Regions from separate parts of the Mesorhizobium sp. M1006 genome, predicted to be linked through region 1. Evidence: riboswitches for the same ligand, from Rfam matches in the RefSeq annotation. Region 1 holds a riboswitch; the other holds the start of a gene.
What was found. A riboswitch is a leader RNA that binds a small molecule or an ion and turns the genes downstream of it on or off. The one in region 1 is predicted to bind S-adenosylmethionine.

Region 1 (11,449 bases):
ACGGCGCTGGCAAGTCGACGCTGATGAAGGTGCTGTCGGGTGTGTATCCGTCCGGCACCTATGACGGCCAGATCATCTATCGCGGCGATGAGTGCCATTTCAAAGGCATCCATGACAGCGAGCGCAAGGGCATCGTCATCATCCACCAGGAGCTTGCGCTGGTGCCGATGCTGTCGATCGCCGAAAACATCTTTCTCGGCAACGAGCACGCCAGATACGGCGTCATCGACTGGAATGCCAATGAGGCGCGCACCAGCGCCCTGCTCAAGAAGGTCGGCCTCAAGGAAGACCCCAACACGCTGATCACCAATATCGGCGTCGGCAAGCAGCAGTTGGTCGAGATCGCCAAGGCGCTCAGCAAGGAAGTGAAGTTGCTCATTCTCGATGAGCCGACCGCGAGCCTGTCCGAAAAGGACAGCCAGGCGCTGCTCGATCTGCTGCTCGAATTCAAGCGGCAAGGCATCACTTCGATCCTGATCTCGCACAAGCTCAACGAGGTGAACCGGGTCGCCGACAAGGTCACCATCATCCGTGACGGGCGGACTATCGAGACGCTGGCCAAGAAGGACATCTCGGAGGACCGCATCATTACCTCGATGGTCGGCCGTTCGCTCGACGACCGCTATCCGCCGCGCGAGCCGAAGATCGGCGAGACCGTTCTCGAAGTGAAAAACTGGTCGGTCTACCACCCCATCCATGCCGAGCGGCAGGTCATCAAGGGTATCAACCTCAACGCCCGCAAGGGCGAAGTGGTCGGCATTGCCGGGCTCATGGGTGCCGGCCGGACCGAGTTTGCCATGAGCCTGTTCGGCCGGTCCTATGGCCGTCGCATCACCGGCGAGGTGTTCCTCAACGGCAAGCCGATCGACGTCTCTTCGGTGAGCAAGGCGGTGGAACACGGCATCGCCTACGTTACCGAGGACCGCAAGACCTACGGGCTCAACCTGATCGACCACATCAAGCACAACATCACGCTGGCCAACCTGCCCGGCGTGTCGCGCCACGGCGTGATCGACGATTTGCGCGAGCTTTCGGTCGCCAACGATTATCGCGGCAGGACCAATATCCGCGCCTCGAGCGTCTACCAGATGACCGGCAACCTTTCTGGCGGCAATCAGCAGAAGGTGGTGCTGTCGAAATGGCTGTTCGCCAATCCGGAAGTGCTGATCCTCGACGAGCCGACACGCGGTATCGACGTCGGCGCCAAGTATGAAATCTATACGATCATCGCGCGTCTCGCCTCCGAGGGTAAGGCAATCATCGTCATCTCGTCGGAAATGCCCGAACTGCTCGGCATCACCGACCGCATCTACGTCATGAACGAAGGACGCATCGTCGGCGAAATGGCGGCAAGCGACGCCAGCCAGGAAAAGATAATGCGCGCCATCGTCCGCGGAGAAGGAAAAGCATCATGAGCACCGAAAGCGCTCCCGGGCCGCAGACCGGCGTTGCCCAGGATCTACAACAGGGACCTCGCATTGCCGTCTCGGCGCTGGTCACCAACCTGCGCGAATACGGGTTGGTGCTGGCGTTGATCGCAATCATGGTGTTCTTCCAGTTCACCACGTCCGGAACGCTGTTCAAGCCGGTGAACCTCAGCAATCTCGTGCAGCAGAACAGCTTCATCATCGTGATGGCGCTGGGCATGCTTCTGGTGATCGTTTCGGGCCACATCGATCTCAGCGTCGGCTCCGTCGCCGGCTTCATCGGCGCGCTGGCGGCGATGATGATGGTCATCTGGCCGCTTGGCCCATTGAGCAATCCGCTGGTGGTGTCGATCATCTGCCTGATCGTCGGTGGTGCGATCGGCGCGGCACAAGGCTACTGGATTGCCTATCACCGAATACCGAGCTTTATCGTCACGCTGGCGGGCATGCTGATCTTCCGCGGCATCTGCCAGGCGCTGCTGGGTGGCGGGTCTTCCGTAGGGCCGCTTCCCGTCGGCTTCAAGGCGCTCAGTTCCGGCTTCATTCCGGACCTGATCGGCCCATTGACGCTGATACCGCCAACCGTGAACGCCGCCGGCAAAACCATTGTCGGCAGCGGCCTGACGCTGCACCTGACGACGATCGTGATCGGCCTCGTCGCCGTGCTCGCCTATGCCTATTTCGGGCTCAGGGCACGGCGCACCCGCGAGAAGCATGGCTACGAAGCCGAGCCCTTCTCGCTGTTCGTCGTCAAGACCCTGGTGATCAGCGCGCTGGCGCTGTTTCTCGTCTACCAATTCGCCACCTATAGGGGCCTCCCCATCGTTCTCATGGTGATGGGCGTGCTGATCGCGTTGTTCGTCTTCGTTACCAAACGCATGACGATCGGCCGTCGCATCTATGCGATGGGCGGCAATGCCAAGGCAGCCCAGCTATCGGGCATCAAGACCGAACGGCTGACGTTGATGGTGTTCATCAATATGGGCGTGCTGTCGGCACTCGGCGGCCTGATTATCGCAGCGCGCCTGGGGCAGGCTGTGCCGGCGGCCGGCCTCGGCAGCGAGCTCGACGTCATCGCCGCGGTGTTCATCGGTGGCGCTTCGGCGATGGGCGGCGTCGGCCAGGTGATCGGCGCGGTGGTCGGCGGCTTCATCATGGGCGTCATGAACAACGGCATGTCGATCATGGGCGTCAATGTCGACTGGCAGCAGGTGGTCAAAGGCCTGGTGCTGCTCGGCGCCGTCGTCTTCGACGTCTACAACAAGAACAAGGCTTGAGAGGCAACCAGGAGGCATACGGGTCACATCGCGGCGCTGCCGGGCGCAAAGAAGTCCCCCGAGGGACCTGATCCGCGAGCGCAATCCGGACGAAGAATTTCAACCGAGGCGCGGACAGGGGTCCGGGCCGCGCAGGGTGGGGTTTGCCGAGAAAGGGCAGGCCAGCCCACAATTCAGAGAGGGTTACCATGCTGATCTCACAAATCCTCGACGACGCCGAGACGATCCGCGTCGTTGCCCGCAACGGCGGCAAGACCCGCGTCATCAACGGCGCCCGCAGCGTCTATTCGCTGGCGATGGAAGCCGCGCGTACCGGCAGCGGGCTTGTCGCCCTGATCGAGCGCAAGGGCTTCGGCGAAACCGTCGATCTCGACGCAGCCTACAAGAAGGGCCGGCTGCTGTCGCCGATCAACCATCCCGATCCGGCGCATCTCCATCTCACCGGCACCGGGCTGACGCATCTCGGCTCCGCCGCGACCCGCGATTCCATGCACAAGAAGCTCAGCACGGACGGCGAGGAACAGCTGACCGATTCCATGAAGATGTTCCGCATGGGGCTTGAGGGCGGCAAGCCGGCGAAGGGCCAGATCGGCGTGCAGCCGGAATGGTTCTACAAGGGCAACGGCACCATGGCGGTGGCGCCCGGTGCGGCGCTTATGTCGCCCGCCTTCGCCCAGGATGCCGGCGAGGAGCCGGAAATCGCCGGTATCTATGTGATCGGCGACGACGGCGCCCCGTTCCGCGTCGGCTTCACGCTGTCTAACGAGTTTTCCGACCATGTCACCGAGCGTGTGAACTATCTCTTCCTTGCCCATTCCAAGCTGCGCAATGCTTCGTTCGGGCCGGAGATCCTGATCGGCGATCTGCCGTCCGATATCCGCGGCACTTCGCGCATCCTGCGCGACGGCAAGCTGCTTTGGGAAAAGCCGTTCCTGTCGGGCGAGGCGAACATGTCGCACACCATTGGCAATCTCGAGCATCACCACTTCAAATACTCAGCCTTCCGCCAGCCGGGCGACGTGCATGTGCACATGTTCGGCACGGCGACGCTGTCCTTTGCCGACGGCGTCAGGACCGAGGCCGGTGACGTATTCGAAATCGAGGCGCAGGATTTCGGCCTGCCACTGCGCAACCCGCTTGAAATCGAGCAGCCGGTGAAGGTCGCCGTGAAGGCACTTTGAGCCGGGCGTAGCCCGGAAGTGAGAGGAAGGTCAGCGCGCGGCGCGGAAATGCTTGGACAGTTTCAGGCCCTGTGCCTGATAGTTCGAGCCGAGATCAGTGCCGTAGAGCGCCCGCGGCCGTTTCAGCATGTGCTCATAGACCAACCGTCCGACGATCTGGCCGTGGTCGAGGATGAACGGCACTTCGTGGCTGCGTACCTCGAGCACCGCCCGGCTGCCGGTGCCGCCCGACGCCGAATGGCCGAAACCCGGGTCGAAGAAACCGGCATAATGGACGCGGAACTCGCCGACCAGCGGATCGAAGGGCGTCATTTCGGCGGCGTAGAGCGGCGGCACATGCACCGCCTCGCGCGACACCAGAATATAGAATTCGTCCGGATCGAGCACCAGCTCGCCGGCACCGCTCTTGTAGAGCGGCTCCCAGAAATCGACGACATCCTGCGCGGCGCGCTTGTCGACGTCGACGAGGCCGGTGTGGTGCTTGCCGCGATAGCCGACCAGCCCGTCCTTGTCGCCGTCGAGGTCGATCGATAGCGCGATGCCCCCGCCTGAGATGTTGGGTGGTTCGGTGGCGACCAACATTTCGGCGCGGTGCAACTCGTGCAACTCGTTTTCCGACAAGAGCGCATTGCCGGTGCGGAACCTGATCTGCGACAGCCGCGAGCCGATCCGCACGACGATCGGGAAAGTGCGCGGGCTGACCTCCAGGTAGAGCGGGCCTTCATAGCCGGCGGCGATCTTGTCGAACTCGTGGCCGCGGTCGGTCATTACCCGAGTGAAGATATCGAGCCGTCCGGTCGAGCTTTTCGGGTTGGCGGAGGCGGAAATATGGGCGGGCAGCGCCAGGCTTTCGAGCAGCGGCACGATGTAGACGCAGCCGGTTTCCAGCACAGCACCTTCGGCGAGGTTGATCTCGTGCAGCTTCAGCCGGTCGAGCTTGTCGGCAACCCTGTGGTCCGGGCCGGGCAAGAAGGAAGCACGCACCCGCCAGGCCTTGTCGCCGAGCCTGAGGTCAAGGCTGGCCGGCTGGATCTGATCGGCATCGAGCGTGCGCGGCGATTTCAGCGCGCCCGTCTGGAACAGCGCGGAAATATCCTGATCGGGAAGAATGCCTGTCTGCCGCAAGGGTCTGGCTCCGTTCGAACGCCGGGCGAGGTCTTGTTCTGTCGCAGGTCCGACCGTGGACGCGTTTGGCACCTGCTTGGTACAACCCTCTTAATCATGCCGGCAATTGACGCAAGCGTGGCGCGGGTCTAAAGCTCGTTATCCCGTGGTGATTTGGCCGGTCGGCTTGCAGCCACGTTAAACAAGTCGCTAAAGGACCGTCGGGCCGCAAGGCCATATGGACCGGTTGCGACTTTCGCGACCGGTTTTTTGTTGTTTGGACCAATTTTGGTGTTTGGATGGAATGATGACCAAGAAGCGCGACTGGAAGCCTCAGACCGCACTCGTGCATGCCGGAACGCTGCGTTCCGGCTTCGGCGAGACCTCCGAGGCGATGTATCTCACCCAAGGCTATGTCTACGAGACGGCGCAAGCGGCGGAGGCCCGCTTCAAGGGCGAGGAGCCGGGCTTCATCTATTCGCGCTATGCCAATCCGACGGTCGACATGTTTGAGAAACGCATGTGCGCGCTGGAAGGAGCCGAAGACGCGCGCGCCACGGCATCCGGCATGGCGGCGGTGACGGCAGCACTGCTGTGCAGCGCCAAGGCGGGCGACCATATCGTGGCGGCGCGCGCGCTGTTCGGCTCCTGCCGCTGGGTGGTCGAGACGCTGGCGCCGAAATACGGCATTGAGGCAACGCTGGTCGACGGCACCGACATCGCCAATTGGGAAAAGGCGGTCAAGCCAAACACCAAACTGTTTTTCCTGGAAAGCCCTACCAATCCAACGCTGGAGGTAGTCGACATTGCCGCCGTCGCGGCACTTGCCAATTCGATCGGCGCCAGGCTGATCGTCGACAATGTCTTCGCTACGCCCTTGCAGCAGAAACCCCTGCAGCTCGGCGCCCACATCGTCGTCTATTCGGCCACGAAGCATATTGACGGCCAGGGGCGCTGTCTTGGCGGCATCGTTCTGTCGGACAAGAAATGGATCGACGAGAACCTGCATGACTATTTCCGCCACACCGGCCCAAGCCTCTCGCCCTTCAATGCCTGGACGCTGCTGAAAGGCCTGGAGACGCTGCCGCTACGCGTACGCCAGCAGACGGAAAGTGCCGGCCGCATCGCGGATTTCCTGGCCGAGCGCCCGCAAATCGCCCGTGTCATCTATCCCGGCCGTGCCGACCACCCACAAGCGGCCGTGGTCAAGAAGCAGATGTCGGGTGGCTCGACGCTGATCTGCCTCGATGTGAAGGGCGGCAAGCAGGCGGCCTTTGCCTTCCAGAACGCACTCGACGTCGTGCTCATTTCCAACAATCTCGGCGACGCCAAGAGCCTGATCACCCATCCGGCGACGACGACGCACAAGAACTTGACCGATGAGGCCCGCGCCGAGCTCGGCATCGGACCGGGAACGCTCAGGCTGTCAGTTGGCCTTGAGGACGCCGACGACCTGCTCGAAGACATCGAGCAGGCACTGAGAGTTGCCGGATAAGGGCTGGCCGAACAGAGGCGAGCGGGAACGCGCCCGATCAGGCACCGGACGGGGTCTCTTCCAGCTCCGCGACGGTCTTTGTCTGGATAGTCATCACATTGCCGCGCCAGTCGACGGCGCCGCTCAGCCATCCGCGCGCCCAAATGGCGGGAAGCATCAGGTCTCGCGCCATCATCGCCGGGATCGTGCGCGGCGACAGGTGCCATCCCTTAGCCGAGGCCAAAGCGCATTCCGGCAGGTAGGCCGCGACCAGCACGGCGATGGCGGTTGCCGGCAGGCTGACGCCGGCGTCAGCCGCCGCGATCAGCGCAAGCACCAGCGGCGGCGCCGCGCCGATCAGGATCTCGGGGGCGAAGAACAGCGCGAAGGTGACGCGGCGCAGCCGCGCCCAGCGCGCCTGCCGCGACCAGATCTCGCCAAGCGTGCGCCGGCCGAGCGGCTGTTCGAAGGGCGAGGCGACAAGATTGACCCGCAGTCCGAGCCCGTTGACCAGCTTGGTCGCGGCGGCGTCCTCGGCGATCTCGGCGGCAAGCGCGCGGATGCCGCCATTGGCGTCGAGCATCGGCTTGTTCCACAACATGCTCTTACCCTGCGCGAAGCCGAGGCCGAGCGCCTCTCCGGCGTACTGCCAGCGTGCCTGCAGCGTGTTGAGAAAGGCGCATTCGACCTCCCCCCAGAAGCCGTCCGGCCGTGAGCCGATCGGCGTCGAGCAGACGAGGCCAGTACCATGCCGCCATGCCGCCATCAGCTGCTGGACGTAGTCGCTCGGCATAAGCACATTGGAATCGGCAAGAATGACCCAGCGATAATGCGCCGCTTCCCAACCCTTCACGCAATTGTTGAGTTTTGGATTGCCGCTGATGCGGTCGTCACCGACTAGAAGGCGGGCGCGAATAGCTGGAAAGCGCGCCATTGCGGCGGTGATCGGCTTGACCACCGGGTCGTCGGCATGGGCAACGCAGAAGATGAGTTCGTAGCGCGGCCAGTCGAGTGAGAAGGCGCGCTCCAGCGTCTCTTCGGCAAACGGCTCGACGCCGCGTGCCGGGATGACGATCGATACCGGCGGCGCGTTGGCGGGCGGTGCGATCCTGGCTGGTCGCTTCAGCTTCAGCGAAGCTAACAGGATGCTGGCGAGATTTGAAAGAAGGAGGGCTATGGAAAGGAGAGCGGCTGCGAATGTCGGTTCCATCGAGATCTGGTCACTCCAGAAGTGCCGGCCGCATGACGGCCGTTTTCAACAATTCGACAGAACGCTGAGTCGCCCGGCACAAGCCTGCACACCATCATTGTCATGTGTCACTTAAATGACATTGTTTTTCGGCACCTGCGCTCGAGTCGGGCAAGGAGATGACGCGCATCGTTGATCAAACTGCGCTGAGCGTCGAAAGTTCCATCTACATTGCTTTGGAGCAGTTTATGTACAGCGCCGTCACCCGCAACATCGAAGTGCAGGTCAGGCCGTTCTATCTGGAGGATCACTCCGACCCGCCGCAAAACCGCTATGTCTGGGGATATCAGGTGACCATCGACAATCAGTCGGATGAGTTCGTGCAGCTTCTGTCGCGCTACTGGCACATTACCGACGGCACCGGCAAGGTCGAGGAAGTGCGCGGCCCCGGGGTCGTCGGCGAGCAACCCGGACTCAACCCCGGCGACAGCTATCAGTATACGTCTGGATGCCCGCTCTCGACGCCGTCCGGCATCATGGTCGGGCACTACACCATGCGCAACAGGCGGGGCGAGACGTTCGACGTCGCCATCCCCGCCTTCTCGCTCGACTTGCCGGGAATGCGGCGCACCGTCAATTGACGGCGGTCATCCGGCCGCTGCAAACTCCGCCGGGTCGAAGTCATATTGCTTCGAGCAGAATTCGCAGGCGACGTGAATGCTGCCATCCTCGGTGCTGTCCCTGATCTCCTCGGCGGAAAAGCCTTCGAGGATGCCGTGGATCTTCTCCCTCGAGCATGAGCACTGGTCGGCGACCGGCACCCCGCCGAACACGCGGACGCCATGCTCGTGGAAAAGCCGGTAAAGCAGCCGTTCGGCGCCGATCGTCGGATCGATCAGCTCGGTCGGTTCAACAGTACCAAGCAGCGCCAGCAGCTCCTGCCAGGAATTGTCGGTCGGGTCGTGGATTTCCTCACGCGGATCGCCGTCGCCACCTGGAAGGTCGGGTACGCGCATGCGCTCCGCCGACTGCGGCAGGAATTGTGCCAGCAGGCCACCGGCCCGCCATTGTTCGCGGGCACCGCCGACGCCGGGCGTCAGAAGCTTGGCAACCGAAAGCCGGAGGTCGGTCGGAATCTGCTCCGACTGGCGGAAATAAGTGCGTGCGGCATCTTCCAGTGTGACGCCGTCGAGCTGGACGATGCCCTGGTAGCGTTGCGTGTGGGCGCCCTGGTCGATGGTCAGCGCCAGGACGCCGCTGCCGAGCAGCGTCTGCGGTGACGTCTCGCCGGCAGAAGTCAAAGCCTGCAGCCGGTCGGCATCGAAGCGGGCGTAAGCGCGCAGCGCGTGCGGCGTGGAGAAATCCGCGACCAGCATGTCGACCGGCCCGTCGGTGCGGGTCTGCAGAATGAACTTGCCCTCGAACTTCAGCGAAGTTCCGAGCAATACCGTCAACACACAGGCTTCAGCCAGGAGCCGGGCGACCGGCTCGGGATAGTCGTGGCGGCTGAGAATAGCATCGAGCATCGGCCCGAGCTGGACGGTGCGACCGCGCACGTCGAGCGGGCCGACCTCGAACGGCACGACATGGTCGTCGCCGGCGTAGCCGAATTCGCCGAGCTTGGGTTTATGTTCAGCCAATTGATGAGTTTCCAACATGACAAAGCTCCGGGGCGCGGCGATGCCGCCCTCCGGGGCGCATGCGACGAGACGCGCTCGATTTGCGTGATGCGCCTGAGATAGGCACCACCAACTCCCGGATCAAGGCGGCCCAGATCAAGGCGGCGCAGATCAGGCCGGCCCGGATCACCGCGGCTCGTATCAAGCGCCCAGGCACCAGGCCAGGACCGCCTTCTGGGCATGGAGCCGGTTCTCGGCCTCATCGAACACCACCGAATGCGGTCCGTCGATGACCTCGTCGGTAACCTCCTCACCGCGATGCGCCGGCAGACAGTGCATGAACAGCGCATCCGGCTTGGCTTTCGCCATCAGTGCCGCATTGACCTGATAGGGCAGGAAGACATTGTGGCCGCGGGCACGGTGCTCCTGGCCCATCGACACCCAGCAGTCGGTGACGATGCAGTCGGCCTCGTGAACGGCCTCCTCGGGCGAACGGGTGAATTTCAGCTTGCCGCCATTGGCTTTCGACCAGTCGACATGCTTCTGGGCCGGTTCGCTGCCCTCGGGCACGGCGACATTCAGCTTGAAATGGAACCGCGCGGATGCCTCCAGCAGCGAATGCAGCACGTTGTTGCCGTCGCCGGTCCAGGCGATCGTTTTACCGGCCACCGGACCGCGGTGCTCTTCGAAGGTCATGATGTCGGCCATCAGCTGGCAGGGATGGGTCTCGTCGGTCAGCCCGTTAATGACGGGGACCGTAGCGTTTTCCATCAGTTCCAGCAGCCGGTCATGCGAGGTGGTGCGGATCATGATGGCATCGACGTAGCGCGACAGCACCTTGGCCGTGTCGGCAATGGTCTCCGAGCGGCCAAGCTGCATCTCGGTGCCGGTCAGCATGATCGTCTCGCCACCCAACTGCCGCATACCGACGTCGAACGACACGCGCGTGCGCGTCGACGGCTTGTCGAAGATCATCGCCAGCACCTTGCCTTCGAGCGGCTTGCTGCGTTCGCCGGCCTTGAGCCTTGCCTTTCGCACCGCTGCGTCGTCGAGCATGAAGCGCAGATCGCCTTCGGAAACGGCGGAAAGATCGGTGAAATGGCGAAGGGACATCAGGAATTCCAGGATTACTTCGCAGCGGCAGCGACGATGGCATCTGCCAGGCTCTTGGCGCCGGCACGAATGCGCTCGAGCGCTTCGTGGATCTCGGCGTCGGTGACGGTGAGAGGCGGCAGCAGGCGGATAACGTTGTCGCCGGCCGGAACCGTCAAGAGATGCTGGTCACGCAGTGCCACCGTGACCTTGGTGTTGGGCATCGCGCATTTAAGCCCGAGCATCAGGCCGGTGCCCCTGATGCTTTCGATAACATCCGGAAATTCGTCGGCGACGCCAGCGAGCCCCTGCTTCAACAGCAGTGCCTTGCGCTGGACGTCTTCGAGAAAGCCGTCTTCCAGTACCACGTCGAGCACGGCGTTGCCGACCGCCATTGCCAGCGGATTGCCGCCGAAGGTGGTGCCGTGCACGCCGGCGGTCATGCCGACCGCTGCCTCGTCGGTGGCGAGGCAGGCACCCATCGGGAAGCCGCCGCCGATGCCTTTGGCCACCGCCATGAGGTCGGGGGTGACACCCGCCCACTCATGCGCGAACAGCTTTCCGGTGCGGCCGACGCCGCATTGGACCTCGTCGAAAATCAGGAGCAGTCCGTGCTGATCGCAGAGCTGCCTGAGCCGCTTCAGCGATTGCGTCGGCACTTGCCTGATGCCGCCCTCGCCTTGCACCGGCTCGATCAGGATCGCCGCGGTTTCAGGCGTGATCGCCTTCTCGGTGGCATCCACATCGTCGAAACCGACCTGGTCGAAGCCGTCGACCTTGGGGCCGAAACCTTCCAGATACTTGTACTGGCCGCCGGCGGCGATGGTCGCCAGGGTGCGGCCGTGGAAGGCGCCTTCGAAGGTGATTGTGCGGTAGCGCTCGGGATGGCCCTTGACGAAGTGGTAGCGCCGCGCCGTCTTGATGGCGCATTCGAGCGCCTCTGCGCCGGAATTGGTGAAGAACACCTTGTCGGCAAAGCTTGCGTCGGCCAGCCGCTCGCCGAGCCGGCTCTGTCCCGGAATCTCGTACAGATTAGAGACGTGCCAGAGCTTGGCGGCCTGCTCGGTGAGGGCCGCGACCAGATGC
Region 2 (11,449 bases), on a different contig from region 1:
CAGCTGATCATCTATCCCGAGGGCACGCGCCGGGCGCCGGGCGACGAGCCGGTCTATAAATACGGCATCGTCGAACTCTACACGCAACTTGGCATTCCGGTGGTCCCGGTCGCCCACGTTGCCGGTCTCTATTGGCCGCGCCGCAAATTCCTGCGCTATCCCGGCACGATCAAGGCGCGCTTCCTGCCACCGATCCCGCCCGGCCTCGGCAAGGACGAATTCATGCAACGGCTGATCGGCGAGACGGAAGCCGCCTGCGACCAGCTTCTCGTCGAGGCGGCACAGACGCCGAACCCGCCGCCGATGCCGCCGACGGCAATGAAACGGCTTGGTGAGCTCGATGCGAAACCTGAATTGAAAGGCTGAGACACCCGCCGCGCATGCCAGAAAGGCTCACGGCAAGGCAGCCAGGGCGGCTGTTGCAACCAGCGTCACGGCAAACACCAGATTGATGATCCGCGACGCCAGCGGTTTGCGCAGCAAATGTGCAAAAGCCGCGCCGGCGAGAAGCCACAAGAGATGAATGGCAGCAATCATCAAGGCGAGGACCGCCAGCTTGGCTGAAATAGCAAGACCGCCCGCGCCAGGAGACGCGCCGGCGAACACGGCGGCAATCGCCACATAGGCTTTCGGATTGGCAACGGCCAGAAGGAACCCGCCCAGGAAAGTGGGAGGTGCCGCCCCACCAATGCGTGCCGCCAGCGGCGGCGCCGTCGCTATCTTGAACGCCAGATAGAGGATGTAGGCTGCTGACGCGACCGCCAACAGCGCCGCGAGCTTCGGCAGCGCGGTGAGAACGGCCATGATGCCCGTCGCCACCACCAAAAGCACGAGAACCGTCCCGACAACGATTCCCGAGGCATAGCGCAGCGAACCGCGCAGGCCGAACGCGGCGCCGATCGCGGTGACGCTTATCGTCGCCGGCCCCGGGCTGCCCATGACGATGGCCGACGCCAACACAAGCGCCAGCAATCGCTCCCATAGCTGCTGATCGAGAAGACCCTGTCCGGTCATGCGGCGTCCCTGCATCCTGCGACGATGCAGGGACGGTAGGGCAAGGCAGCGGCGCCGGTCTTGAACGATCGTGCGCGGCTATGCGCTGGCCTTGTCGAGCTCGGCCAGATCGTCCGGGCTGAGCTGCAACGACGCGGCACGCACCAGGCTGTCGAGCTGGTCGAGCGTCGTCGCGCTGGCAATCGGAGCGGTGACGCCGGGCTGTGCCATGACCCAGGCAAGCGCCACTTCCGCTGGCTTGGCCGAGTGTCTGGCTGAAACAGCATCGAGCGCTGAGAGAATGCGCATGCCGCGGGTGTTGAGATAGCCTTTCACACCGCCACCGCGCGGGCTTTTGCCGAGGTCGGCCTCGCTGCGGTACTTGCCGCTCAGAAACCCCTTCGCGAGGCTGAAATAGGTGATGACGCCGATGTCCTCGGCCGCGCACAGGTCGCGCAGCGGACCATCGAAGGACGAGCGGTCGTAAAGGTTGTATTCCGGCTGCAGCACCTCGTAGCGCGGCAGGCCGCGCAGGCTTGCTACGTCAAGTGCGGCCCGCAGCTGGGCGGCGTCGAGGTTGGAAGCGCCAGCATAACGGATTTTGCCCTTGTCGAGCAGTTTCTGGTAAGCGCCGAGCGTTTCCTCATAAGGGGTCGCCGGGTCGGGCCAGTGCGACAGATAGAGATCGACGCTATCGACCTGCAGCCTCTTCAGCGAAGCATCGATGGCCTGTTCGATATAGGCGGCGGACAGGTCCCTCTTACCCTGTCCCATATCCGAACCGACCTTGGTGATGACGACAACCTTGTCGCGGTTGCCACGGCTCTTCATCCATTTGCCGATGATGGTTTCGGATTCGCCGCCCTCGTGGCCGGCAATCCAGCGCGAATAGGAATCGGCCGTGTCGATGGCGTTGAGGCCAGCGTCGACAAAGCGGTCGAGCAGGTCGAACGAGGTTTTCTCATCGGCGGTCCAGCCGAACACATTGCCGCCCAGAACCAATGGCGCGATGGATAGGTCGGTGCGACCGAGACGACGTTTCTGCAAGGCTGATCTCCATGGTGATTCATGCTGGGGCGGGTGGGAGCCGCCGACCGAGCTAACCTATGTCGCACCGTGGCAACGTCAAACGCATAGCCTCTTTTCCAGCCCGCCGGCGCTTCACAAAACCGCGACCCGCCGCGCCGTGTCCGGCCCCAAGGCGCTGGTCCCGGGCATCCAAACCGGCAGCCTCTGAAGAAACGATCTGGCAAGTTTGGCACATAGATTGTCAAATCTGCCAATTCAGACCTTTGCCGGCCGGCCATAGGTTCCGCCGCGCCGACGCAAGTCTCGGCACGGCCTGGCCGGGGCTCAGACTGTTGGCCTCGGATTGTTTGTTATGGAGACCGGCATGAAAGCAATTGTATTTGACGCCATCGGTTCGCCGCGCGACGTGCTCTATGTGGATGACCTGCCGATGCCACGGATCAGCGACGGCGAGGTGCTGGTCAGGATGGTCTCGGCCTCGATCAATCCGGGCGACTTCCTGTTTATCCAGAACCTCTATCCCGAACCGAAGAAGCCGCATTTTCCCCGGCAGATCGCCGGAAACCATGGCGCCGGCATCGTCGAAGCCGTTGGCGCGAACGTCGGGTTGGAACCGGGGATGCTTGTCGCGTTCAGCTATTATGGCAGCTGGGCCGAGTACGCCGCCATTCCCGCCGAATGGCTGATCCCGTTGCCTGCCGGCTATCCTGTCGAACGCGCCGGGCAGATGGTGAACCCCATTACCGCGTGGGATCTGCTGGTGGATTCCCGTGTGCGGCCTGGCCAATGGCTGGCTGTCACGGCCGGCTATTCGTCAATTTCGACAATGGTGATGCAGTTCGCCCAACGACGCGGCATCAACGTCATCGCTCTTGTGCGGCGCTCGCACCAAAGCTTCGATCCGAAGACGCTTGGCGCCGCCGCCACTCTTGACCTTTCGGAGTTGAAGACAAGTATCCGGGAAGCCGTGATGGATATCACCGGCGGCGCCGGATTGAACGGGATTATCGACAATGTCGGCGGACCTGTCAGCGGCGAATTGATCCGCACCCTGGCGCTCGGCGGGCAGATGGTGATCAATGGCGGAATGAGTGCCGAGCGCTTCGAACTGCACAATTTCGACGTGTTGCTGAGCGGCGTCGAAATCAGGGCGAATATCTATCGCTACTTCTTTTCGCCGCCTGCCGAAGCCGACCGGCCTGTCCTATGCGAGATTATCGACACCTTCGGCCAGCCCGGCTTCCACGTTCCTGTCGGCGGTCTCCACCCGCTGACCGAGTTCAAGCTTGCCGTGGCAAACAGTCTGGATCGCGCCGATCTTGGAAAACAGATTTTCAGGATGTAGCCCGCGTCACGACACCGAAAACATCATGGTAACGACAAAAGGCGCTACGTCGCGATCCGTCTCGTCACGTCTTCCAGCCAGTGGTCGCTTATACCCAGTGCTTCGAGGTGCTCCAGCGTGCTGAGCACGTAATCCTCATTCCTCCCCGATTGGCCGACGGCGCCGCGAACGACGGCCGCCGCCTCGGCCGGGTCGAGCGCACCGGCATATTGCTCATGGCTGCGGTCCACGACATAGGCGACGGCGTCGACCGTCTTGCCCCCATCCGTTTCACCCTTGTCGAGGCGAACGCTGAGCACACGTTCGAGATAGACGTTGGTGACCAGCTCGCGTTCGCGCAGATAGGTAATGACCTCGTTGCGCAGCTCGCCTGGAACCCGGAACGCCAGCCCGATGCAGGAGCCTCCGCGGTCGAGGCCGAGCACCAGGCCCGGCCGTTCGCGCGTGCCGCGATGCACGAAAGAATAGACGCAGAGCGAACGGCGGTAGCCATGCAGGCGGGCGCGCCGCGTCTCGACATGTGCGAATCCCGGTCGCCAGATCAGTGAGCCGTAGCCAAAAACCCAAAAATCGCCCATATCGCCAAGCCTGATTGTGACGACCACCTCACCGGTGGTGTTTCAGTCCGTCTACCTGTTGGTGCCGCAAGCGACAGCCCGCCCGTGCCACCCCGCGTTAACGAAAGCCGCAGCATGACGTCAAGTGACGAGCGCCCGCCGCCCAGCCAACGTCGCCGCCTGTTGTGGCTTGCCGCTTTCATCCTCGTGCTGTTCGGCATCTACAGCGCCGGCTGGTTCTACCTGGCGGACCTGGTCGAGAGCGCCACCAAAAAGGCGGTCGCCGATCTCGACGACAAAGGCATCAAGGCCGACTGCGCCAATCTCGCGGTCAGCGGCTATCCCTTCAGCTTCACCGTTTCCTGCGACAGCCTGGCTTACGAGGACGACAGCCGCAACGTCGCGGCATCGACAGGCAAGATCAACGCCGCCACGCAGATCACCCGGCTTCTGTCGCCTGCCGCCGAGCTCAGGGGGCCGCTCAGGACCTCTGTTCCCGGCATGACCCCGCTCTGGATCGACTGGGATGATCTGCGGGCCGACATGAAGCTGTCCTGGCCGCTGCCGAGGCGCCTCTCGCTGCAGGCAGAAGGCCTGTCCGGCCAGACCGATCCGGCAGACGACACCGATCCCGTCTCGCTGTTCAGCGCCGGAACCGCCACCGGACAATTGCGCCCAAACGGCCCGGACATCGACTATGCCGGCAATTTCACCGATCTTGAAATCGACGCGGCGGCCATCGACGGGCGCGTCTTGCCGCCGCTCGACGGCAGCGGCGACCTGACGCTGAAGAACGGCGTCACGCTGATCAAGGCAAATCCGAAGAGCCTGCGCGGCCAGGCGGCCGAAATCCACAAGCTCGATCTGTCGTCCGGAACTGCGCGCATCACCGTTTCGGGACCGCTGTCGGTCGATGACGACGGTCTCATAAATGCCGACCTGACGATCAGGCTCAATGATCCAAAGGCCGTGGCGGCAATCCTCGCCACCGCCATCCCCGAGCAGAAGAAACAGATCCAAACCGGCTTTGCCGGACTGGCGCTGCTCGGCAACCAGCCGTCGATGCCGCTGAAGATCGTCAGGGGCAAGGCCTCGCTCGGCTTCATCCCGCTCGGCAAGATCAAGCCGCTCGACTAGAGCAACTCCAGGAAAAGTGTGAAACGGTTTTCCGTCCGGAATTGCGCAAAACAAAGAGATAGAGCGGTTCGGCGTTTCTGTGAAACGATGAACCGCTCTAAGCCGGGCCGGCCTGCGATCGGCCTGCCGCGGCTTATCCCTTCGGCGGGTGTTCGACTGCCTGGCGGCCGAAATCCGGTACGTCGATATCCTGGCCGGCCTCGATGATCGAGCGGCGGACGGCGCGGGTGCGGGTGAACAGGTCGAACAGTTTTTCGCCGTCGCCCCAGCGGATCGCCCGCTGCAGCGAGGACAGATCCTCGGAAAACCGCGCCAGCATTTCGAGAATGGCGTCCTTGTTGTGCAGGCAGACGTCGCGCCACATGGTCGGGTCGGACGCCGCGAGACGAGTGAAGTCGCGAAAGCCGGAAGCCGAGTATTTGATGACCTCGGACTTGGTCACCGACTCCAGATCGTCGGCGGTACCGACGATGTTATAGGCGATGATGTGCGGCAGGTGCGAAACGATGGCCAGCGTCATGTCGTGATGCTGCGGGTCCATCGTGTCGATGTTGGAGCCGCAGCGGCGCCAGAATTCCGAGAGCTTTTCCAGTGCTGCGGGATCGGTGCCGGGCAGCGGCGTGAAAATGCACCAGCGGTTCTCGAACAGTTCGGCAAAACCGGCGTCCGGTCCCGATTTTTCGGTGCCGGCCAAAGGATGGCCGGGGATGAAGTGCACGCCATCAGGCACGTGCGGCTGCATCTGCGCGATCACCGACGCCTTGGTCGAGCCGACATCGGTGAGGATGGCGCCCTTCTTCAGCGCCGGCGCGATCTCCGCGGCGACCGTACCGGAAGAACCGACCGGCACCGAAACGATAACCAGATCAGCATCGCGAACCGCCTCTTTCGCATCCGTCGTATAGGTGTCGCCAAGGCCGAGTTGGCTCGCCCGTGCCAGCGTCGCTTCGCTGCGCGTCGAAATCGCGATTTGGCCGGCGAGCCCCTCGCGGCGGATGACGCGGGCCAGCGACGAGCCGATCAGGCCGATGCCGACCAGCGCGATTTTTTCGAACATCGGTGATGTCATGGTGTTCTAGCTTTTCAGGAATGTCGCGAGTGCTGCGACAACGCCGCGATTGGCCTCTTCGGTGCCGATGCTCATGCGCAGCGCGTTGGGAAAACCGTACCCGGAAACGCGCCGCAATATGTAGCCGCGCGCACTGAGGTAGTCGTCGGCGGCCGCCGCCGAATGCCTTTTGTCCTCGGGAAAGTGGATGAGGATGAAATTGCCGACGCTCGGCGTCACCCGCAGCCCGAGCCCGCTTAGTTGCTCGCTCAGCCAGGCCAGCCAGGTCTCGTTGTGCGCGACGCTGCGTTCGATATGGGCGCGGTCGTGGATCGCCGCGATGCCGGCCTCGATTGCCGTTGCATTGACGTTGAAAGGCCCGCGCACGCGGTTGATCGCGTCGATGACGTGCATTGGCGCATACATCCAGCCGATCCGCGCCCCGCCCAGGCCCAATTTGGAGAAAGTGCGGGTCATGACCACGTTTTCCGCGCTGCCCACCAACTCGACGCCGGCTTCATAATCGTTGCGCCGGACATATTCGGCGTAAGCTGCATCCAGCACCAGAAGCACGTTTCGCGGCAGGCCGGCATGCAGGCGGCGCACCTCCTGGAACGGCACGTAGGTGCCGGTTGGATTGTTTGGATTGGCAAGGAAGATGATCCGGGTAGCCGGCGTCACCGCGGCGAGGATCGCATCGATATCGGCGCGTTCATCGGTCTCCTTGACCGTCACCGGGACGGCACCGGCCGACTGTATGTAGATCTTGTAGACCATGAAGCCGTGTTCGGTGATGATGGCTTCGTCGCCGGGCGCGAGGTAGGTCTGCGCCAGCAGGCCCAGAATCTCGTCGGAGCCGTTGGAGCAGACGATGTTCGCCGGGTTGAGCCCGTGCACCTCGGCGATCGCTTCCCTCAGGCGCCTGGCGCTGCCGTCGGGATAGACCGCGAGCTTGTCGGCGACCGCGCGCGCGGCCTCTATCGCCTTTGGCGAAGGGCCGAGCGGGTTCTCGTTCGCCGACAATTTATGGACCTTGGCGACACCTTCAGGCGCCGCGCTCTTGCCGGGCACATAGGCTTCGATGTCCATGATGCCGGCGCGGGGCTTTGGACGTGTCTGATCCGGTGTCTGGCTCATTTCATGAAATCCGTCGAGAGTGCCTCCATCCGGAAGCCGCAGCGGAAATACAAGCCGTGGCCCGGAATGTCGAGGGGCGGCAATTCGGGATCAAGAACTTGCCGTTGACGAAGCCATGCGCGAGTCATAGAAGAACGGCTACAGTTCCGTGGTGATTTGGCCGGTCGGCTTGCAGCCACGTTAAACAACTTGCTAAAGGGCCGTTTGCATCTTGTAACCGGCTTTGCGAAGGCATGGCCGGTTTTTTGTTGCCAGACCGGTGGACAACTGAAGGCCGGGCAAGGAGATGTGATGGTCGCTTTGCGCGCGCGAAAAACCAACAACGAGGCCGACCAGCCGTCGAGCCCGGTGTTGCGTTTCGGCGCCGACAAGCCGCTCAAGCTCGACGCCGGCACGCTGCTGTCGCCGTTCCAGATTGCCTACCAGACCTATGGCACGCTCAACGACGCGCGCTCCAACGCCATCCTCGTCTGCCATGCGCTGACCGGCGACCAGCACGTCGCCAACACCAATCCGGTGACCGGCAAGCCGGGCTGGTGGGAAGTGCTGATCGGTCCCGGCAAGATCATCGATACCGACCGTTTCTTCGTCATCTCGTCAAACGTCATCGGCGGCTGTCTCGGCTCCACCGGCCCCGCCTCGACCAATCCCGCCACCGCCAAGCCCTACGGGCTCGACCTGCCGATCATCACCATCCGCGACATGGTGCGGGCGCAGTTGATGCTGGTCGAGCATTTCGGCATCGAACAGCTGTTCAGCGTGCTGGGCGGCTCGATGGGCGGCATGCAGGTGCTGCAATGGGCCTCGAGCTATCCCGAGCGCGTCTTCTCGGCGCTGCCGATCGCCACCGGCGCCCGCCATTCCTCGCAGAACATCGCTTTCCACGAGGTCGGCAGGCAGGCGGTGATGGCCGACCCGGACTGGCATGGCGGCAAGTATTTCGAGCACGGCAAGCGGCCGGAAAAGGGGCTGGCGGTGGCGCGCATGGCCGCCCACATCACCTATCTGTCGGAAGCAGCGCTGCACCGCAAGTTCGGCCGCAACCTGCAGGACCGCGAAGCCCTGACCTTCGGTTTCGATGCCGACTTCCAGATCGAGAGCTATCTGCGCCATCAGGGCATGACGTTCGTCGATCGCTTCGATGCCAACTCCTATCTCTACATGACCCGGGCGATGGACTATTTCGATCTCGCCGCCGACCATGGCGGCCGGTTGGCCGATGCCTTCGCCGGCACCAAGACGCGCTTCTGCCTGGTTTCGTTCACTAGCGATTGGCTGTTCCCGACCGAGGAGAGCCGCTCGGTCGTGCACGCGCTGAACGCGGCCGGCGCCTCGGTATCGTTCGTCGAGATCGAGACCGACCGCGGCCACGACGCCTTCCTGCTCGATGAGCCCGAACTGTTCGCCGCCATCAAGGGCTTCATCGCCTCGGCCGCGCGGGCGAGAGGGCTCGGCGCATGACCCCGAAAAGTTGCGGATTGTTCGGATCAGGACCATGTGCCAGGCATCAGCGCATGACCCCGAAAAGTTGCAGGCTTTTCGGATCAGGGTCATGTGCCGAGCAAGAGCCGAAGGCATGAGCGTCAACCGCGCCCAGCGCGTCGACCTCGAAGTCGTCGCCGATCTCATCCCGCCGCAGTCGCGGGTGCTGGACGTCGGTTCCGGCGACGGCCTGCTGCTCGAATTGCTGCAGGAGACCAAGAAGGTCGATGGCCGCGGGCTGGAACTGTCGCAGCGCGGCGTCAACGAATGCGTGGCGCGCGGCCTGTCGGTTATTCAAGGCGATGCCGACAAGGATCTCCAATTCTATCCCGACAAGGGTTTCGACTTCGTCGTTCTGTCGCAGACCTTGCAGGCGACCCGCAATCCGAAGCTGGTGCTCGACGAACTGCTCCGGATCGGCAACCGCGCCATCGTCTCATTCCCGAATTTCGGCCACTGGCGGGTGCGCCTTTCGCTGCTCTTCAACGGCCGCATGCCGGTGACCAAGGACCTGCCCTATTCCTGGTACGACACGCCCAACATCCATTTCTGCACCATTCGCGACTTCGTCAATCTGTGCGACGAGCTTGGCGCGACGGTGGAAAAGGCAACCGCGCTCGACGCCAACGGCCAGCGGATCGGCTTCTCCATGCCTTGGTGGTTCTGGAACTTTTTCGGCCAGCAGGCGGTATTCCTGCTGAAACGATAGGTTTGACAGGCAGAAGCAACGAACCTCAGACCTGCGCAAGAAACCATATTTTCAATTTTCAATCCAATGAAGTTGCCCGGCATTCTTTGTTGCTTTAACAGGTCTCAAACGGGTTGGTTTGGGGGAAGCAATGAAGACGTTAGTATTAGCAACAGCTTTGATGTCGGCCACTTTGATTTCCGGATGCACGACGTCGAAGACCGATTTCCAGAATGGACAAGTCGCGTTGAGCGGCAGCCCGGCGCTGAAACGGCAGGCGATCCAGCGGTGCATGACCAAATTCAAGATGCGGTTCGGCAAGGTTGAAAGGGCAAACCTCGCCGCGCTCATGAACGTCCCGGATGCCGGATTGGAACACACGTTCTGCACGCGATTGATGAACGGCTTCGCGAACGGCAGGATCAACTACTCGGATTACCTGGCTGCATTGTCGCATGGCGACATGTCCAACGCGATCAAGGTGCTGCAGGGGCGGTGAAGCTGCCGATGCAGACGCGATCCAAATTCGGTGCCGCCAGATAGATGGCGGCACCATAGACGCCGGTTGTACCCGATCATTCCCTCTATTCAAGCACGTCCGTGGCCTTGTGCGGGTGCTGGACGCCATCAACGAAGACCACGTCGGACCGGGAATTGCCGGTACGCAGCGGCAATATCTCCTGATAGGCGGGCGAGTCGTACCATGCACGTGCCTGCTGCCGGTTGGGAAACTCGATGACTATGAGATAGCCCGGCCAGGTGTTTTCAACGACTTCCACCTCGCCTCCGTGCACCACGAAGCGGCCGCCAAACGGTTCCAGCGTGGCATCGATCTTGTGCAGGTACTCGACGATCTGCGGTCCCGGCGTGACCTGGCGCATATGGGCGACGGCGTAGGCGGTCATGGCGTAACTCCTTGTGGTCGAAGGCCGGACAACCGGCTTGATGGGAGCAGTTTGCCGAGACGTCGCGCACAGGTCGATTACCCCCGAGGTAATGACACTGAATACAAAACCGACGCGCCGCTGCCGTCAGCTGAAAGATATTTCCGCCTGGCACCGATGATTTCCACCCACCTGCGCTGTCCTTATCGATGAGCGCGCCTGGATGGTCCGGCGGCCGGGAATAGAGAGGTGATCCATGGGATCGTTGCAAAATCAGAATGTCGTCGTCGTCGGAGGCAGCCGTGGTGTCGGCCGCTCCATCGCGGAGGCCGCCCTCAAGGAGAAAGCGACGGTGCTGGCCGTCGCCCGCGGAAAACAGGCCCTGGCGCAATTTGCCTGGGAGGTCTCGGGCGTGAAGACGCTCGCGGCCGATGCTACGATGGACTCCGCCCCGGATAAGGTCTTCGCCGCGCTTGAGCCGGACGTACTGGTGATCTGCGCAGGTGCGCTGGCGCCTTCTGCGCCGGTGCATGAACAGAACTGGAAGGCGTTCTCGGCAAATTGGGACACGGACGTCAAGGCGTCGTTCCTGTTTTGCCGGGCCGCTCTGCGGCGTCCGCTCAAGCCGGGGACCCGGATCGTTCTGATCTCCAGCGGCGCGGCCTTGACCGGCGGACCACCGAACGCCGGCGGCTATGCTGGCGCAAAACGCATGCAGATGTTCCTGGCCGGTCATAGCCAGAAGGAGGCCGACCGGCTTGGCCTCGGCCTGCGCTTCATGGCGCTCGCGCCGATGCGCATCATGCCGGAAACCGGCGTGGGCAAAGCCGGCGTCGACAGCATAGCGGCCTATATGGGCATCCAGCCGGCGGACTTCATCGCCGCCATGACCGACATGCAAACGCCGGCCGATGTCGGACGGGCGGTGGTCGCACTCGCCACCGGCCAGCCGCAAGGCAGTTCCTTCATGGTGAGCGGTAGCGGGCTTGCCCCGGCCGCCTGAGGGGCGCGTAATGCAACGCTCGCTCGTAACCGCACAAGCCACATGACAGACGCTCAACCACCTCTGGAACCATCACGCCAGCCGATCCTCGATCGGCTGGCCTTCGAGAAGGTCACGGCCGCGCATCGCCGCGAGCTCAAGCTGCA

Region 2: linked by a shared signal. The riboswitch ahead of metX (homoserine O-acetyltransferase MetX) and the one ahead of NKH60_RS04330 (O-succinylhomoserine sulfhydrylase) in region 1 are both predicted to bind S-adenosylmethionine.

What each region holds. Positions count from the first base shown of each region.
Region 1 covers NZ_JAMYMZ010000003.1:228,654-240,102, reverse strand. The annotation lists gene mmsA (multiple monosaccharide ABC transporter ATP-binding protein) at 1-1,415, shown strand, start outside; gene mmsB (multiple monosaccharide ABC transporter permease) at 1,412-2,704, shown strand; gene araD1 (AraD1 family protein) at 2,893-3,885, shown strand; gene NKH60_RS04335 (2'-deoxycytidine 5'-triphosphate deaminase) at 3,916-5,010, opposite strand; SAM riboswitch at 5,146-5,223, shown strand; gene NKH60_RS04330 (O-succinylhomoserine sulfhydrylase) at 5,294-6,484, shown strand; gene NKH60_RS04325 (ceramide glucosyltransferase) at 6,522-7,673, opposite strand; gene apaG (Co2+/Mg2+ efflux facilitator ApaG/CorD) at 7,901-8,293, shown strand; gene NKH60_RS04315 (Hsp33 family molecular chaperone) at 8,300-9,310, opposite strand; gene argF (ornithine carbamoyltransferase) at 9,473-10,384, opposite strand; gene NKH60_RS04305 (aspartate aminotransferase family protein) at 10,399-11,449, opposite strand, start outside.
Region 2 covers NZ_JAMYMZ010000012.1:42,603-54,051, reverse strand. The annotation lists gene NKH60_RS14135 (lysophospholipid acyltransferase family protein) at 1-366, shown strand, start outside; gene NKH60_RS14130 (LysE family translocator) at 394-1,014, opposite strand; gene NKH60_RS14125 (aldo/keto reductase) at 1,093-2,040, opposite strand; gene NKH60_RS14120 (quinone oxidoreductase family protein) at 2,387-3,367, shown strand; gene NKH60_RS14115 (gamma-glutamylcyclotransferase) at 3,412-3,945, opposite strand; gene NKH60_RS14110 (DUF2125 domain-containing protein) at 4,060-5,061, shown strand; gene NKH60_RS14105 (prephenate/arogenate dehydrogenase family protein) at 5,195-6,130, opposite strand; gene hisC (histidinol-phosphate transaminase) at 6,137-7,246, opposite strand; SAM riboswitch at 7,385-7,462, shown strand; gene metX (homoserine O-acetyltransferase MetX) at 7,538-8,707, shown strand; gene metW (methionine biosynthesis protein MetW) at 8,823-9,437, shown strand; gene NKH60_RS14085 (hypothetical protein) at 9,489-9,710, opposite strand; gene NKH60_RS14080 (hypothetical protein) at 9,709-9,915, shown strand; gene NKH60_RS14075 (DUF1330 domain-containing protein) at 10,001-10,321, opposite strand; gene NKH60_RS14070 (SDR family NAD(P)-dependent oxidoreductase) at 10,557-11,303, shown strand; gene NKH60_RS14065 (RNA polymerase subunit sigma-70) at 11,346-11,449, shown strand, end outside.